4 regions of the Halalkalibacter flavus genome follow, and region 2 is predicted to be linked to each of the others. Evidence: riboswitches for the same ligand, from Rfam matches in the RefSeq annotation. Region 2 holds a riboswitch; each other region holds the start of a gene.
What was found. A riboswitch is a leader RNA that binds a small molecule or an ion and turns the genes downstream of it on or off. The one in region 2 is predicted to bind thiamine pyrophosphate.
Positions count from the first base shown of each region.

Region 1: another riboswitch for thiamine pyrophosphate. It lies ahead of thiT (energy-coupled thiamine transporter ThiT); the one in region 2 lies ahead of thiC (phosphomethylpyrimidine synthase ThiC).
Region 3: another riboswitch for thiamine pyrophosphate. It lies ahead of SAY88_RS23920 (ABC transporter permease); the one in region 2 lies ahead of thiC (phosphomethylpyrimidine synthase ThiC).
Region 4: another riboswitch for thiamine pyrophosphate. It lies ahead of thiE (thiamine phosphate synthase); the one in region 2 lies ahead of thiC (phosphomethylpyrimidine synthase ThiC).

Region 1 is NZ_JAWRVK010000009.1:76,548-80,954, forward strand. Features, by position in the region: gene SAY88_RS08190 (PTS fructose transporter subunit IIABC) at 1-372, shown strand, start outside; gene SAY88_RS08195 (hypothetical protein) at 496-663, shown strand; partial or broken gene SAY88_RS08200 (amidase family protein) at 698-1,989, shown strand; TPP riboswitch at 2,025-2,124, shown strand; gene thiT (energy-coupled thiamine transporter ThiT) at 2,198-2,767, shown strand; gene SAY88_RS08210 (calcium/sodium antiporter) at 2,930-3,889, shown strand; gene SAY88_RS08215 (carbon-nitrogen family hydrolase) at 4,376-4,407, shown strand, end outside.
Region 2 is NZ_JAWRVK010000002.1:185,982-190,388, reverse strand. Features, by position in the region: gene SAY88_RS02225 (hypothetical protein) at 1-261, shown strand, start outside; gene SAY88_RS02220 (2-hydroxyacid dehydrogenase) at 346-1,326, opposite strand; TPP riboswitch at 1,488-1,602, shown strand; gene thiC (phosphomethylpyrimidine synthase ThiC) at 1,733-3,517, shown strand; gene SAY88_RS02210 (hypothetical protein) at 3,813-4,175, shown strand; gene SAY88_RS02205 (hypothetical protein) at 4,180-4,320, shown strand.
Region 3 is NZ_JAWRVK010000076.1:2,329-6,735, reverse strand. Features, by position in the region: gene tenA (thiaminase II) at 1-206, opposite strand, end outside; gene SAY88_RS23930 (ABC transporter ATP-binding protein) at 234-977, opposite strand; gene SAY88_RS23925 (ABC transporter substrate-binding protein) at 996-2,039, opposite strand; gene SAY88_RS23920 (ABC transporter permease) at 2,067-2,840, opposite strand; TPP riboswitch at 2,904-3,015, opposite strand; gene SAY88_RS23915 (ECF transporter S component) at 3,688-4,203, opposite strand; gene SAY88_RS23910 (DUF4430 domain-containing protein) at 4,206-4,407, opposite strand, start outside.
Region 4 is NZ_JAWRVK010000016.1:21,965-26,371, reverse strand. Features, by position in the region: gene aspA (aspartate ammonia-lyase) at 1-856, shown strand, start outside; gene SAY88_RS12105 (YqgU-like beta propeller domain-containing protein) at 1,093-2,211, shown strand; TPP riboswitch at 2,276-2,382, shown strand; gene thiE (thiamine phosphate synthase) at 2,440-3,066, shown strand; gene thiS (sulfur carrier protein ThiS) at 3,074-3,271, shown strand; gene SAY88_RS12090 (thiazole synthase) at 3,273-4,052, shown strand; gene thiO (glycine oxidase ThiO) at 4,073-4,407, shown strand, end outside.

The DNA of each region.
Region 1 (4,407 bases), on a different contig from region 2:
GCTGTAATGGCTGGTGGTATGGTTCCACCACTTGGAATTGCATTAGCAACAACATTCTTTAAACGTAAGTTTACGAAGCAAGAGCAAGAAGCAGGTAAGACAAATTATATTTTAGGTGCGTCCTTTATTACGGAAGGTGCCATTCCTTTTGCTGCAGCTGATCCGGGTCGAGTTATTCCGGCTTGTGTGGCTGGGGCAGCAGTAGCAGGTGGGCTTACAGCATTATTTGGAATTGGCTTGCCAGCTCCACATGGTGGGATTTTTGTTATCGGGCTTGTGTCTGGTGGTTGGTTTATGTATTTATTCGCTATTGTTGTTGGTGCTATTGTGACAGCATTAGTTTTAGGAGTTTGGAAGAAGAAGACCGTATAAACAGGAAGATAATAGGCAGTCTCAAATGGTCAAAATGACCTTTGAGACTGCCTGTTTTTCTTTGTACTCCTCATGCTTCTTACTAGTTTACTCACAAAACACTCAGTATAATGGAATAATATCATGTCAATGAAAGTAGGTCTTGAGATGATCAACCCAAAACTAAAAGAGATTGAAAAGAGTTGGTTATTAGATGCAACCATTGAAGAAATACAAAAAAAAATGGAGAGTAAAGAGGTTTCGGCAAAAGAACTAGTTTTCATTTTATTTAAATCGAATTTCTCGCATTGATTGTTCCGGTCCTACTTTAAATTCAGTTATTGAAGTGAATCCAGATGCTCTTCATATAGCAGACGTATTAGATCTAGAACGTGCAAATGGAAAGACGAGAGGACCACTTCATGGAATTCCTGTGTTGTTAAAAGATAATATAGATTCAAAAGACAAGCTTCATACGAGTGCTGGTTCATTGGCACTAGCGGAGCACTATGCAAATGAAGATGCATTCTTAGTGAAAAAGCTCCGTGAAGCAGGAGCTATTATTTTAGGGAAAACGAACATGTCGGAATGGGCATATTTTATGTCAACTGAAAATATGCCAAGTGGTTATAGCTCACGAGGAGGGCAAGTGTTAAACCCGTATGGGCCCGGAAAGTTTGATATTGGTGGTTCAAGCTCAGGTTCTGGTGCTGCTATTGCAGCAAATCTGGCAACTGTTGCAATTGGTACGGAGACATCAGGATCCATCTTAAGTCCATCGAGTCAAAATAGTCTTGTTGGCATTAAACCAACGGTGGGCCTTATTAGTAGACATGGGATAATTCCTATTTCTCATACTCAAGATACAGCAGGTCCAATGGCTCGTCAAAGGATGCTGTTTATGTTTTAGTAGCGATGATGGGAGAAGATGAGAAGGATGTTGTAACAAAAAGGAGCTCACTTTCTGCCGACTCTTTATTAAATGCTCTTCGTTCGCCTACACTTATAGGAAAAAGGATTGGTGTGGCGAGAGATCCCTTTTTTAATCAATTGAGTGACGAAAAAAAAGCGATCCTTAATCAAGCTATAGGAACGTTGAAAAGTGGGGGAGCAGAAGTGGTTGATGAAATCGTTATCCCATCAGCACAAGAGAATTGGACGATAGACGTGTTGGTGCATGAATTTAAGGCTAACTTAAATGCTTATTTACAAGAAGTTAGCTCGCAACTACCAGTACATAATCTTACTGACGTCATTCGTTTTAACCAAGAAGATGCAGAGAGGAGGCTGAAATACGGCCAGTCTTTGCTTACAAAATCAGATAGGACTAGCGGAACATTAACTGAGGTTGACTATTTAGATGCGCTTTTATTTGATCAATATCATTCCACTGAAATTGGTATTGACGCGGCGCTGCTCAAGGATGATCTTGACATCATTGTTTTTCCAAATAATCTTGGAGCAGTGATTCCAGCTAAGGCAGGTTATCCATCTATTACAGTTCCGGCAGGTTATACAGAAGAAGGAGAACCGGTTGGGATTACGTTCACAGGAAAAGCATTTACAGAAAATAAGTTAATTGAAGTTGCAGCTGCGTTTGAAAAGTTGGGAAATATAAGAAGAAATCCAACCTTTTAGTAGAATATGATATAATATAATGGACAGTTTCAAGCAATATCCACTAGGGGTGTCAAGTGACTGAGAGAGGGTAACCCTCAACTCTTAGAACCTGATCTAGTTTAAACTAGCGTAGGGAAGTGGCTGTTAATAATTTGTGCTTATTTGTGCTCATTTTATTTTGACACTTTTCCTCCTCTTGTGGATAAAAACAAAAGGAGGTTTTTTCATGTTTCGAGATCGTTTATTAACAATGATTGAAGTGGCAGTGATGACAGGTTTAGCGATTGTCTTAAGTAATGTAAAGTTTGGGGCTCTTTGGGCAATGGGTGGTTCGATTTCGCTGATTATGGTTCCTATTTTTATTATTGCCTTTCGACGAGGTTGGAAAATGGGTGTAGTAACAGGGTTATTAGTCGGATTATTAAATCTGCTGCTTGGGGGATATGTTGTACACCCGGTACAGTTAATTCTAGATTATCCATTAGCGTATCTTGTAGTGGGATTCGCGAGCATTTTTATGTTGAAAAAAGACTTGGTTCCTAGCACGACGCATATTGTTACAGGGCTTTTATTTGCTACGACACTACGCTTTTTTAGTCACTTTACATCAGGTGTAGTATGGTTTGGAGAATATGCTCCAGATGGAATGAATGCTAGCCTATATTCTTTTTATTATAATATCTCTTATTTAATACCTGAGATGTTGCTGACGCTTGTTGTATTAATTTTACTTTCAAAAAAGTATCCTCAGTTCTTCTTGGCAAAACGCCAGAGAAAAGTTTCAGATGCAGCATAATAGGATTAGGTAAAAATGACTCTATGTGACGAGTACACTGAAAAGCTGAGAGTTTCAGTGCACTCCATGTGAGTCGTTTTTTTTTTGTTGGCGGAAAAAGGTTAAAATCCCTTCAATTTGTGTAAAGTAAAAAAGATTACAAAATGGACGGGTGATAATAAGATGGTATATCTTTTACTCTTAATAGGTTTTGGGTTATTAATTAAAGGGGCGGATTACTTTATTGATGGTTCGTCTAATATTGCTGCATTGTTTCGTGTTCCACCTCTTATTGTAGGGTTAACAATTGTAGCTTTTGGTACAGGGGCCCCTGAAGCAACAGTTAGTATCATTGCTGCTTTAGAAGGGAATGCGGATGTCACAATCGGTAACATTGTTGGTAGTAATTTATTAAATATGTCTTTAGTTGTTGGGGTGACGGCAGCTATTTTCCCTTTAGCTGTCGAAAGGCCAACAATAAAAAAAGAAATTCCATTTGCCTTTCTAGCTACGGTTGCATTACTCGTAGTTATGAGTGATAGGACTCTCCAATTTACAAATGAAAATTTTATTACTCGAAGTGATGGAATTATCTTCTTGTTATTTTTTGCTATATTTTTGTATTATGTAATTGAAGCTGCTAGGAATAGCCGTGAAGATGAAATTGGTGAAGGCAAAAACATTGACCAAACTGGAGGATGGGGTAAGAGCATTCTTATTACTATTGGAGGGTTGGCGGCTATTGTATTAGGCGGATATTTGGTTGTAGAAAGTAGTACGGATATTGCTTTACGCTTTGGGATGAGTGAGACGTTAGTAGGACTAACAATAGTTGCTATAGGATCTTCTTTACCTGAGCTAATTACATCAATCACTGCTGCAATGAAACAACAAAGTGAGATAGCCTTAGGGAATATTGTTGGAAGCTCCATCTTTAATGTGTTATTTGTCCTTGGGGTTGCATCTATAATCTCTCCTTTACCGGTGAATGATAAATTATTTTTTGATATTTTTGTGCTACTTGTGCTAACGATTATCTTGTTTATCTTCTCTCGTACACACTATAAAGTGAAAAAATACGAGGGGATGGCTTTAACGATATTTTATATAATATATTTAATATATATTATTATGAGAAATTAAATAGATAAACAACAAAACCATTGGTAAGGTTTTGTTGTTTTTTTAGAAGGATGTTTTCGCATACATTGTTGTTTTTGGGGATACGTGTTCTCCTCATGTTCGTTACATTGCGCTCCAGCCACTCGCACCCGCAAGGAGGTGTCGAGCCTCCTTGCGGGTGTGTACTGCCCCTACCTCTTCATGAGGGCACTGAAAAAGTCCTTTTTAGCGGATTCGAGGAAGCAACGGTTCCGCTCATTGCTTAAAGGTCACTGAAAAAGGTCAAAACCGTACCTTTTTCAGTGGCCTCCCTCTTCATCCCGCAGGAGTCGAGTGACTTCCACTGTATTTCACTACGAGAAAAACGTTTCTTCACAGCATCAATCGTTACGAAAACAGCCTTTAGAATGAAAACCTCGATAAGGAATAACCATTCTTATTTCGGTTTCTCTTTTAACCAATGATATAATGGAAAGATACATACAACGTAATGGGAGGAGAAGTAATATGAAAATAGCTTCATATCAAATGGATATTGT
Region 2 (4,407 bases):
TTTTTAGGATTGTTTGACGCTGATTTCGATGGAGAAATTAAAGGCGAGCACGATGCTTACGACATATATGTAAATGAAGAATTTGTTGGAAAAAAACTACTTCTTACTGAATCTGAAAATGTAGATGATGTTGTTAGTTTTTTAAAACAACAAGGAGTGCAGCAGGTTTCGGCTCAATTAGATGGAGACCATTATATTATTCGTTCAGAGGAATCAGAACGAATAAAACAAATTCTTGATGCTTATTTGCAAAACCGCTAAATCAAAAAAGGACCAGACCCCCATTGAGGAGTACTATAATGTGCTTGGGGGGTCTGAAATATAGTTTGAGACAACCTTATTGTCTTATTTATCCGACCAAGACTTTTCATTTAGCAAGCTTGGTGGTTTTTCCCCGTTTAAAGCGGTACGTAGATTTTTGGCTGCAAGTTTTGACATGTTATATTCACATTCTGTAGTCGAAGAGCCGATATGTGGCAAAGTAACTATATTTTTTAAAGTTAAAAGTGGATTATCAGGGTTGGTTGGTTCCTTTGTGAACACATCGATACCAGCTGCATGGATTTCTTTATTGACTAAAGCATGATAAAGAGCCTCTTCATCGACATTTTTTCCACGGGATCCATTTATGAAAATAGCACTTTTTTTCATTTTCTTAAAGTCTTTTACTCCTATCAATTTTTCCGTTTCTTTCGTAGCTGGGACCATCAAACAAACAAAATCTGATTGCGTAAGAAGATCATCGAAGTCACAATATGATGCTTGATATAACTCCTCAGCCTCTTTGTTTTTTGAGCGGTTATGGTAAAGAATATCCATGCCAAAGCCGAAATGAGCTCTTCTCGCTATAGCTCGGCCAATATTCCCCATTCCGATAATTCCTAGAGTTTTATGATGTACATCTACGCCATATTGATCTGGTTGGAGAGAAATATCCCACTGTCCTGACTTTACAAACTGATCTAACTCGGGAATTCTTCTAGCAGTTGAAAGCAGTAAACCAAAGATTGCATCTGCTGTTGTATCGTCCAAGACTCCCGGTGTATTTGTAGCCAGTATTTTCCGTTTTGTTAATTCTTCAAGGTCTAAGTTATCATAGCCAACGGATACGTTACAAACGACTTTAAGGTTGGGAGCGTTGTCTAATAGTTCTTTCGTTACTTTTAATGCAAGTCCAATAATGCCTTCAGCTTTTTTTAATGCAAGGTCAAAATCTGGATTTCCTATGTATTCATGGTTATGGAAACTTGTTACCTCGTACTCTTTTTCCAATTCTTTAATGACTCGTTTATCAACTCTCATATAGACAAGAACGTTTGGTTTCATAAAGACTCCTTTCAATCAATAGTACGTAAAAACTTTAGCACAAAATAACTTTTTTAACCAATGTTCCATAGGCAATGAATGGAGGTGTATGAAAAAAATTCTAAAAAAGTGTTTGAATTTATTGTAGATTCCTATATAATGACAATATAAATTAATTTAATAGAATTAACTAGGGGAGTCCAATGAGTTGGGCTGAGAAACATGAACGTTAAAGATTGTTGACCCTTTGGACCTGATCTGGATCATACCAGCGTGGGGAAGTTTAAGAAAGATTTTTATTGACTATACTTCTATCAATTAGCCGGGTCCAAACCAATTGTTTGGTTCCGGCTTTTTTATGTATCTTCAGCTTCCTTCCTTTTTATGTCTAGATTTTGTCCTTTCTATTTCAAAAGGAGAGAATTCAATGTCCACACCTTCATTAAATGAAAAAAACATTTCAATTATGTCTAGCTTTTCAGGCAGTAAAAAAGTGTATGTCCAAGGTTCGAGGCCTGACATTCAAGTACCTATGCGAGAAATTGAATTAAGTCCGACATCAGGAACGGTTGGGGAAGAGGAAAATCCGCCAGTTCGCGTATATGACACAAGTGGTCCATACACGGACCATCATTACAAAGTTGATATAACAAAAGGGCTTCCTGCTCTTCGCAGCAAGTGGATTAAAGAACGAAATGATGTGGAAGAGTACGAAGGGCGTAAGATTAAACCAGAGGATAACGGGTATATTTCGGCAGAAGACCCACGTGCCAATTCTCATGTCTTCCCTGGGTTAGAACGAAAGCCGTTACGTGCGAAAAAAGGTAAAAATGTAACACAGCTTCATTATGCAAAAAAAGGTATTATTACACCTGAAATGGAGTTTATCGCAATAAGAGAAAATCTTGATCCAGAATTCGTGCGTTTGGAGGTTGCAAGCGGTAGAGCGATTATCCCAGCAAACATCAACCATCCTGAAACAGAACCGATGATTATTGGACGCAATTTCCATGTGAAAATTAATGCGAATATTGGGAATTCGGCGGTTTCTTCATCAATTGAAGAAGAAGTTGAAAAAATGACATGGGCAACGCGCTGGGGTGCTGATACGATGATGGATTTATCGACAGGTAAAAACATTCACACAACACGTGAGTGGATCATTCGGAATTCTGCTGTTCCCGTTGGCACGGTTCCGCTGTATCAAGCACTTGAGAAGGTCAATGGGATTGCAGAGGATTTAACGTGGGAAGTATATCGTGATACGTTGATTGAGCAAGCAGAGCAAGGAGTTGATTACTTTACGATCCATGCGGGTGTTCTCATGCGATACGTTCCATTAACGGTAAAACGTCTAACAGGTATTGTTTCGCGAGGTGGCTCGATTATGGCACAGTGGTGTTTATATCACCATCAAGAGAACTTCTTATATACTCATTTTGAAGAAATTTGCGAGATTATGAAAACATATGATATCGCGTTTTCTTTAGGAGATGGGTTACGACCAGGATCCATTGCTGATGCAAATGATGAAGCCCAATTTGCGGAATTAGAAACTCTCGGCGAACTAACAAAGCTAGCTTGGCAGCATGATGTTCAAGTCATGGTGGAAGGACCAGGACATGTACCAATGCACTTAATTAAAGAAAACATGGATAAGCAGTTGGAAATGTGCCACGAAGCACCATTTTATACACTAGGTCCATTAACGACTGACATTGCTCCTGGATATGATCATATCACATCAGCTATTGGTGCTGCGATGATTGGTTGGTTTGGTACAGCAATGCTTTGCTACGTAACACCAAAAGAACATCTCGGATTACCTAATCGTGAAGATGTACGTGAAGGGGTTATTACGTACAAAATTGCCGCTCATGCTGCTGATTTAGCAAAAGGGCATCCAGGTGCACGAGTTCGTGATGATGCTTTGTCAAAAGCTCGTTTTGAATTCCGCTGGAGAGACCAATTTAATCTAGCACTTGATCCGGAACGGGCACTAGAATACCATGATGAAACGCTACCGGCTGAGGGGGCGAAAACGGCTCATTTTTGCTCGATGTGTGGTCCGAAGTTCTGTAGTATGAGAATTTCACATGACATTCGCCAATATGCGAAAGAAAATAAACTAGAAACTAGCGAAGCGATTGAAAAAGGCTTGAAGGAAAAAGCTGAGCAGTTTAAGAAGTCTGGCGGGAAAATTTATCAGTAAACATCTAAGGAGGATTGACGTGGTGAAGGTGCCTGATATTCAAAGGAAAATTGATAAATTAAGGGAGGATCTGCTTTACTGGGAAACTCACTTAAAGGACGTACAAAATAAGTGTCACCATTCATTTGAAAGTACTCCACTTTATAAAAGGTGTTTGCATTGTCAAAAGGTAGAAGCTTTATATTACTAGGTCATATAGTAAGAAAAGATTACAAAATTTCATAAATCATTTTCGAATTTGGTCTCACCGAAGTACCCTCTGAACATAAACTAGTTTCAGGGGGTGTTTTTCTTCATGTATGGAAGGTATGGAAGACCACCAGGGCCACCTGTAGGCCCGCCTTATCAACCTTATCAACAAAATGCAAAAACTCCTAAATCTAAGAAGCCAAAGGCATCATCATACAATATTCAGGATTTATTTACAGGGAAGAATTTAGATATTATTGCAGCTGCTTTATTATTATCTGGTAAATTAAAGGTTGATGCTGTGGAGTTATACCGAGCATCACCTGTAGTTTCAGTAACTTTATTAGGAGAGTTTCTTACTCCTGGAAATGATAAATCGAATGCTTTAGCAGACTTCTTAAAAGAAAATGGAGATATGACACTTGATGATGTATTTGAAGCCTTTCAACAAAGAATTGAGGAGGATTAATTAAATGGGGAAGAAACGATCAGGAAAGTATGATAGCGGCTTTGATGGGAAAGGTTTTACAGGTGCTATTTTAGTTGGAGTATTGCTTTCTTTATTAGTATTTGGATCAAGAGATATTGAGGATTTAACGGATGCACCAGATTAAACTATAACTTTATAATTAAAGGGCAGGCTGTGGAGAATCACTTCTCAACAACCTGTTTTTGTATGCATTTCGGGCTAAGGAATAGTG
Region 3 (4,407 bases), on a different contig from region 2:
GATGTCGTGTGAAAGTCCAACGCTTTCGCAGCCCCAATGGATTGTACTTGAGCAAATTTCGAAAGATAAAAGGAATCCTGTTGTACATAATATTTGAAACATTCAATTGGCAATGAACCATCAGCTACTCCCGTAACAAATGGATGCTCAAAGCTTGCATTCCAAATAGAGTCTACCTTTTTACGAAGTTGTTCTGAAAATTTCATATCATTCATCCTCTCTTTATCATCTATTTAGTTCATTTCGTATAGTGCGTTCATCAATTGCCTTTTTAACTCTAGATATTCACGAGTGACAGTCATTTCCTTTTTCCTAGGTCTTGGCAATGGAACCTTTACTTCTAATATGACTTCCGTAGGACGTGGTCCTAACACATAAATACGGTCTGATAAGAAGATGGCTTCATCAATACTATGTGTAATAAATAAGACTGTACGTTGCATTTGACTCCATATTTGCAAAAGCCAACTATGCATTTTCTCACGAGTTAATGCATCTAACGCTCCAAATGGCTCATCTAATAGCATGAGTTCCTTTTTATGCAAGAACGTTCGAAGCAACGCAGCCCTCTGCTTCATTCCCCCTGATAAAACTCCCGGATAATGATGCTCATATCCTTCTAATCCAAACAGAGGAAAAAGAGAAAGTGCCTCTTCTTTTAGTTGTTCCGTTTGGTGTCTTGTTATCTTAGGACCTAGAAGGACATTTTCAAGTACGGTTTTCCATGGGAACAATAAATCCTTTTGCATCATATAACTGCTATGCCCACGTTGCCCTATCACATTCACTCCGTCAAATGAAATTTCTCCCTCTTCTGGAATATCAAGACCCGTAATGAGATTAAACAAGGTACTTTTGCCACAGCCACTTGGTCCAATTAACGAAACAAATTCCCCTTTTTGAAGTGACAAGTTTACTCCTTTAATGACCGGTTCCCCGTCAAAGGAATGATGGAGATTACGAATGTTGATTTCCATATTGACTACAACCTTTCATTAAGGCAAGAACGTATTTGTCATCGCTTCTTCAGTCGGTACTTCTGTTTCAATCAAACCTGCTTCAAGCATCCACTCTGAAAAATCATTCCAAATATGTTCCTCTTGAATACCCCATTTTTCTGCATCCCCTTTGTAACGTGGGCTTAACCACTCTTGTGATGCACGAATCAGTTCTTCATTTGTTTCTGGGCTAGCGGCAATTAAGATCTCCGCAGCTTCTGATGGCTGCTCAACCGCAAATTCATATCCTTTCGAGACAGCTCTTACAAACTTTTCAACTAGCTCAGGCTGCTCTTCAATCACGGCTTCACTGCTAAAAATAACAGGAGAATAATAATTAAAAACAGGATCAATATCTTTAAGGTAAATCATATTAATGTCCTCACCACGAACTTCAGCTTCAATTCCTGTCCACCCATAAAAAATCCATTGAAAATCTATGTCTCTTTTCGTATTCGCAAAAAAGTCAGCAGATCCAACAATCACATTATCTACCGAAGAAGGATCAACCCCATGCTGATTTAATACCGTATCCAAAATTGCTTCTTCTTCCGCACCACCAAATCCACCATATGTCTTTCCTTCAAAATCCTCTGGTGATGTAATGTCTTTCTCAACTGGGGAAGCAAAACCAGATGTGTGCTCCTGAATGACAGCTGCAATCGAAACAACTGGAATACCTGTTGATCTAGCAATTGTCACGCCTGTCTGAGAGCCAATCCCAAAATCAGCTTGTCCTGCTGCGACAACTGGTACGGCTCCTTCCATAGCTGGTTCGATAATCGTTAAATCAATCCCTTCCTCTTCAAAATACCCTTTTTCTTTCGCAACATAAATACCCGTATGATTTGTGTTAGGAACCCAATCTAATATAAACGTTGCTTCCATTAACTCTGTAGATTCAGCTGGTAACTCTTCCCCTGTTTCCGATTCAACCTCCGTTTCGGCCTCTCCCCCTTGACTTGACTCTTCTGCTTGGTTACAACCAACTAACATAAGCATGATAATGAAAAATAAAAATGCACTTAATTTTTTTGACATCGGACTCTCTCCTCAGACCTAATTTGTTTATTTTTTATGAGACTTATGTTTCCACGGCATCATGAGTCTGCCGAGTAGTACAACAACTAAAAATAAAAGGCAGCTTAAAAGTGAAATCAACACAATAACAACAAAGACCCTATCTGTCGCAAACGAGCTTTGAGCTTTGATTAAATAAATACCTAACCCAGAACTTGCACCGACCCACTCAGAAATTACTGCTGCCAGCACACTATATGTAGCCCCAATTCTCAACCCTGTAAATAAATAAGGTAATGCATGCGGGAACCTGACAGAAGAAAATACCTGCAGTTGCGATCCACCCATCGACCGAACAAGCCGGATCATATCGCGATCACTTGATTGCAGTCCCTCAACAACACTAACGACTACCGGAAAAAAAGTGACTAATGCAACGACAAGAACTTTAGGCAAAATCCCATAACCAAACCAAATAATGAGTAACGGCGCAATCGCAATAATAGGAATCGTTTGCGAGAATAAGAGAATCGGGTAAAAACTTTTACGTAAAAACGGTGAAAAATCTAAAATAAAAGCCATTACTAACGCAACGATAATTCCTAATAAGAAACCAAGCAGCGCTTCTTTTGTGGTCATCCAGATATGTTCCGGTAATAGATGCCACGTGTCAAATAACGTAAGAACAATCAAGCTTGGCGCTGGTAAGATCCACTTTTCAACGTCCCAAATCCAGACAGCCACTTCCCATACGACAAGAAACATAATAATGGCAATGATCGCTGGAGCCACTGAACGGATCGACTGACGCAAACGTTCCATGAAACCCTCCTTTCACAAAAAAAGTCTACACACCTTAGAGGCGTGTAGACTTTACATGTCAACATGTAATTCTAATAAACATCCCTCCGCTGGCATTACCCAGATCAGGTTTAAGGGTCGATATCTTCATCGGGATATCCTCTCAGCCAACCTCATAGCTCCCCTATTATTTTTCATAAATTTTCTAGAAAAGCTTATCACACATTTTGACTTTGTACAATATTCTGTTCTTTTAAACAACTATTTAATGCAATTACCACCCTCTAGTTAGAATAGAGCGCGATCCTTTTCCCGGACGCTTGAAGACCTCTTTCTCCTTGCTATATCACCGAACGGGCTTTCATTTGCTTTATGAAGACCCAATACCTTTCCAAGAGCAACGATCAGGTCTTCATCCCTCTTATGAAGACCAATCCCCTTTCCCAAAGAAACAATCAGGTCTTCATCTCTCTTATGAAGACCTAATCCCCTTTCCCAAAGAAACAATCAGGTCTTCATCCCTCTTATGAACACCTAATCCCCTTTCCTAACACAACAATCAGGTCTTCATCCCTCCTATGAAGACCCAATCCCCTTTCCCAGAGCACGATCAGGTCTTCATCCCTTTATGAAGACCCAATTCCCTTTCCCAGAGCAACAATCAGGTCTTCATCCCTCTTATGAACACCTAATCCCCTTTCCCATAACACCGAACAAGCCTTTCATAATGCCCAATTCTCCCAAGAAACCTGAAAAAAGAGACGAAAATCGTAACGATCTCCGCCTCAAATAATATATACCTTAATCTTTATCCCACTGTAACAAAGATTTTGCTTTTCAAAAGCCCCTTTAAGCTTAACATCCTTCATTATATCGATGAAAATGGACCTTTCTTTAAATAATGAACAAAAACCCTACTCATGACTGGATAAAGGAGTGAAAAGAAAATCATATTCCCTATCGCATGGTTTGTGTCAAATGGGAGCCCAGCTAAGTAATACGCGATAAAGCGATCGCTAATGAACAGCATATTTAACGAGATGACAAATCCATAAAAATAACCACAAAATCCTGCGTACATGATGAGAACAAGGAAAGGTATACCCCACTTCGTATGAGCTCTTCCCATCCAGCCAGAGAGAAGCCCAATCACAGACCAAGAAATGATTTGCCAAAAGGTCCATATGCCTGTTCCTAATGTCATATTCGTTAATACCGTACTGACAAAACCTAGAATGAGGCCATTGACCGGTCCCATAAACATCGCTGTGATTATAATAATGGACGTAACCGGTTGAACATTAGGAATATGAGCAAAAGCCATTCGGCCTACCACACAAAGAGCACTGAGCATGGCTAGCAACGTAATTCGGCGAATTGACATGCCTATTCAATCGAAGCGTAATGAAAATGAATCAAGTCTCCATGTTCAATTTCGTATTCAGCTGCCCCTACTAATGCTTCTTCCCCGTTGATCGTATAGAGCCAATAACTTGATGTTTCATCATCTGCTTCAATTCCATTAATTCCTGAGATAAACGCTCCTTCATACGCCGTTGTAATGTCATAATGCTCATCCATTACTTCC
Region 4 (4,407 bases), on a different contig from region 2:
AGATGCGGTACCAATTAGACTTGGACAAGAATTTGGCGCTTATCAGCGTGTGCTCAGTCGGGATCTAGGTCGAATTGAGAGATCTGTTGGGCATTTATATGAAGTGAATATGGGGGCAACAGCAGTTGGTACAGGGCTAAATGCAAAACCCGAGTATATTAAAAAAATAGCAGATTACTTAGCAGATATTACAGGTTACCCATTTGAAACTGCAGAGGATTTAGTAGATGCAACTCAAAATACAGATGCTTATACAGAAGTATCAAGTGCTCTAAAAATTATGGCTATTAATTTATCGAAGATGGCCAATGACTTACGCTTAATGAGTTCTGGACCACGTACAGGGATTAACGAAATTAATCTTCCACCAAGACAACCGGGTTCTTCCATTATGCCTGGGAAAGTAAATCCTGTTATGTGCGAAGTTGTAAATCAAATTTCATTTCAAGTCATTGGAAATGATCATACGATAAGTTTGGCTTCTGAGGCTGGTCAATTAGAGCTAAATGTTATGGAGCCCGTCTTGGTGTTTAATTTATTGCAGTCCTTTTCAATTTTGCAAAATGGAATAAGTGTCTTTAGGAAATATGCAATTGAGGGAATGACTGCTAATGTAGAACATTGCCGTCAGATGGTTGAAAGAAGTGTTGGAATTGTAACAGCGATTAATCCTCATGTTGGTTATGAGGTAGCTTCTAGGGTGGCGAAAGAAGCAATTCAATCAAATCGGCCAGTTCGGGAAATTTGTCTTGAAAGAGGAATTTTGTCGGAAGAGGAATTGAATGAAATTCTTGATCCAAAGGAAATGACGAATCCTGGAATTGCTGGTTCGAGGTTTATAGATGGTGAAATGTAAGATTCATTGACTTATGTATAGAAGGCACTTAAAAGGTAAAATCACCTTTATAAGTGCCTATTTTTATTTTACTAAAACATAGTACAAATATCTCTCTTTCTGCTATAATGTAGTAATTTAGTGGGCCGGAAGGTGTGAGGTATCTTTCTTTTTTGTGTGAAAAAATTGAAACGTCTAAGGGGTTATTTTCGTCTAATACTATAGACGAAAGTGCTTAAATGAGAGGGAGGGGAAAGATGAAGCGAATTGTATATATTATTGGGATTCTTTTTATGGTTTCAGCCTGTACCCAAGCTCCGTTAGAGAGTCAACCCTTACCAAGAAGTTTCGAATATCAACCAATTAAGCGAGATGTATCAACCTCTTTCTTTACAGGGGCTGATATTACACCTATACAAAACGAACATGTTGTAACGGAAATTATAGGTTGGTTTGACGATGATACGCTTTTGTATTTGCAAGAACAAGAAGAGCGTTCAAGTCTTTATAAACATCACCTTTCTACAGGACATTCATCAAGTTTTGTTGAGGTGGGCGGGTGGATTACAGAGGTCCGTGCTAATGCCGATTACTCTTTATTTGCTATTTCGCATATAACGGTAGATAATGAGGCTCACTTAGTTATTATTGACCGGAATGGTGAGATAAGGCAGACGATCAAAGATTACGGCGAAGAATATACTGCATACTGGAATCCATATAAACTTGATACGTTTATTTTGATTGCTTTTTTACCAGATTGGGAATTTGAAACGTATGTAGTTGATGTAGCTGAAACGAAAGTGAGAAGTATCGATTTGGAACAGTCCTATGTACAATGGATTTCGGCTACTGATGTCGGGTATTTAAAATGGGAAGAACTCGAACCTAATTTTCAAGCACCTCTATATGAAGTCAATGTAAATAGTGGGGAGGTGAAAAAATGGCAGGATGCTGTAATTGCATATATGAGTTTCCCGGATGGTCTCTCGCTCTCTGTAACAGTGGAATCTGTATATGACCTGTATTCCACATACACATTTTATGATGAGCAAAATGCTTTTAGGCATATTGACATGCCCATTCTTAACACATATTCGGAACAATGGTGGATCCCTTATTACTCTTATGATGATGTACATGGAATTTTTTACTACTTAAGACCACAATATAGCAGTGATTTCTTTAGTTACACTGATGGTTTTGAGTTGGTTGCTTATGATATTCAAAGAGATGCTGAAGAAAAGCTGACTGTATTAGAAAGGCATGTTCCTATTCATGTTTCACCTGAAGGATCTTTCTTGCTATTTGGAGATCGCTTCGAGATGGTTATGGACTTGTCTGAAGGGACGTCTATTCCTCTTATAGAAGAATAAGATGTTAACTTGGCCTCTTGCTTTTTTTAGTCAGTATGTCATAATAACTGTATAACTAGTATGTATTATAGACTAGGGGTGTCCACATAAGTGGACTGAGAAAAAGGTTATCCTTTTACCCTCATACCTGATCTGGATCACGCCAGCGTAGGGAAGTCATCTGAGCCGTATTCCGTATGTTCGGATGCGGCTTTTTTTCGATTTTATGTATAAAAAGGTGGGTTACTCATGAGAGAGTTTAAGTTATACGCGATTACAGGTGAAGAATTTCATCAAGGCAGAGACCTTGTAGAAGTAATGGAAGAAGCAATTTTGGGTGGTGTTGATATTATCCAGTTACGAGATAAAACGAGTAGCAAAAGAGATGTGCTAAACAAAGCAAAGTCACTACGTGAATTAACAAGAAAGCATGATGTGTTGTTTATTGTAAATGACCACATTGATGTTGCTCTTGCAGTTGATGCAGATGGCATACACATTGGCCAAGATGATTTGCCTCTTGCTGAAGCAAGGAAGATTATGGGACAAGATAAAATAATCGGACTTTCCACTCACAAAATTGAGGAAGCTCGCGAGGCTGAAGCGGGTGGAGCTGATTACATTGGGGTTGGGCCGATTTTTCATACCAATAGTAAAGTAGATGTCGTCGATCCTGTTACAACTGAGTATATTAAGCAAGTTATTGCAGAGATCAATATTCCGTTTGTGGCGATCGGCGGAATTAAGCTGCACAATGTAGATCAGGTATTAGATGCAGGTGCAACTAGAATTTGTATGATATCTGAAATTGTTGGTGCAAAAGATGTAAAAGGTGTTTGTCAGCAATTTACAAAAATATTAGCGGAAAAAGGGTGAATAGTAGATGCGTTTAATTATAAATGGGGAAGAACATCACGTAGACGTTTCTAGCCTTGAAGAAGTGGTGTCACATTTTGAACTCGAACCACATCTTGTTGTAACTGAGGTAGATGGAAATATTATTGAACGTACCAATTGGTCAGGGACTGAACTAAAAGAAGGCATGAGAATTGAACTTGTTCAATTCGTTGGAGGTGGCTGAGATGAAACAAAAAAAATTAACGATTGCAGGTAAAGAATTATCTTCGCGTTTCTTCCTTGGGACGGGTAGGTATCCAAATCCATTTGTCCAAAATGAAGCAATCAAGGCATCCGAAGCTGAGGTGTTGACCTTTGCTATTAGACGAGTCAATCTAGGAGCTCCGAATGAGGATGCTATTTTACAACATTTAGAAGGTATGTCTTTTACCTATTTGCCCAACACTTCGGGCGCGAAAACAGCAGAAGAGGCAATTCGAATTGCAAGATTGGCAAAGGCTTCAGGCTTGAGTGATTGGATTAAGGTAGAAATCAGTGTAGACGAGAAAACGTTGCTTCCTGATCCGATTGAAACACTAAAAGCAACAGAAGTCCTGGCAAAAGAGGGATTTGTCGTTTTACCATATACTTCTGATGATCCAGTTCTTTGTAAACGATTAGAGGAAGCTGGGGCTGCAGCAGTCATGCCAGGAGGTGCTCCGATTGGAACGGGATTAGGCATACTAAATCCATATAATTTAGAGCTCATTATTGAACAAGCAAATGTTCCTATTATTGTCGACGCAGGTCTTGGTTCTGCGATGGATGTTGCACAAGCAATGGAATTAGGTGCAGATGGTGTATTAATGAATACCCCTGTAGCAAAGGCTAAGGACCCAGTTAAGATGGCTCGAGCGATGAAATACGCAATTGAAGCAGGGAGACTTTCCTACGAAGCAGGGAGAATCCCGAAGAAAAAGTATGCTACAGCAAGTAGTGGATTTCAAGCATTCGTTTCAAAGTAGTAAGAGCAGGGGGGAGACATGTGCAAGAGAAAGTAATGGTTCTTGGAGGGGGCGTCATAGGTCTTGCAACTGCATTTGAGCTTAGCAGACGTAACTATGATGTAACAGTATTAGAAAAAACGAATTGTGGAGGACAAGCATCTGGTGCTGCAGCCGGGATGCTTGCTCCTTATTCAGAAATTGGTGAAGATCCAGACGACTTTTTTAGATTATGTTTAGATAGTTTAAGGGTGTATAAACAATGGCAAAGCGATGTAAAGAATGTTTCAAAAATGGACTTTGAATATTCGGAGAGCGGAAGTCTTCATGCGGTTTATCATGATGCGGATGTTCTCGCACTTGAAACAAGGCAGTC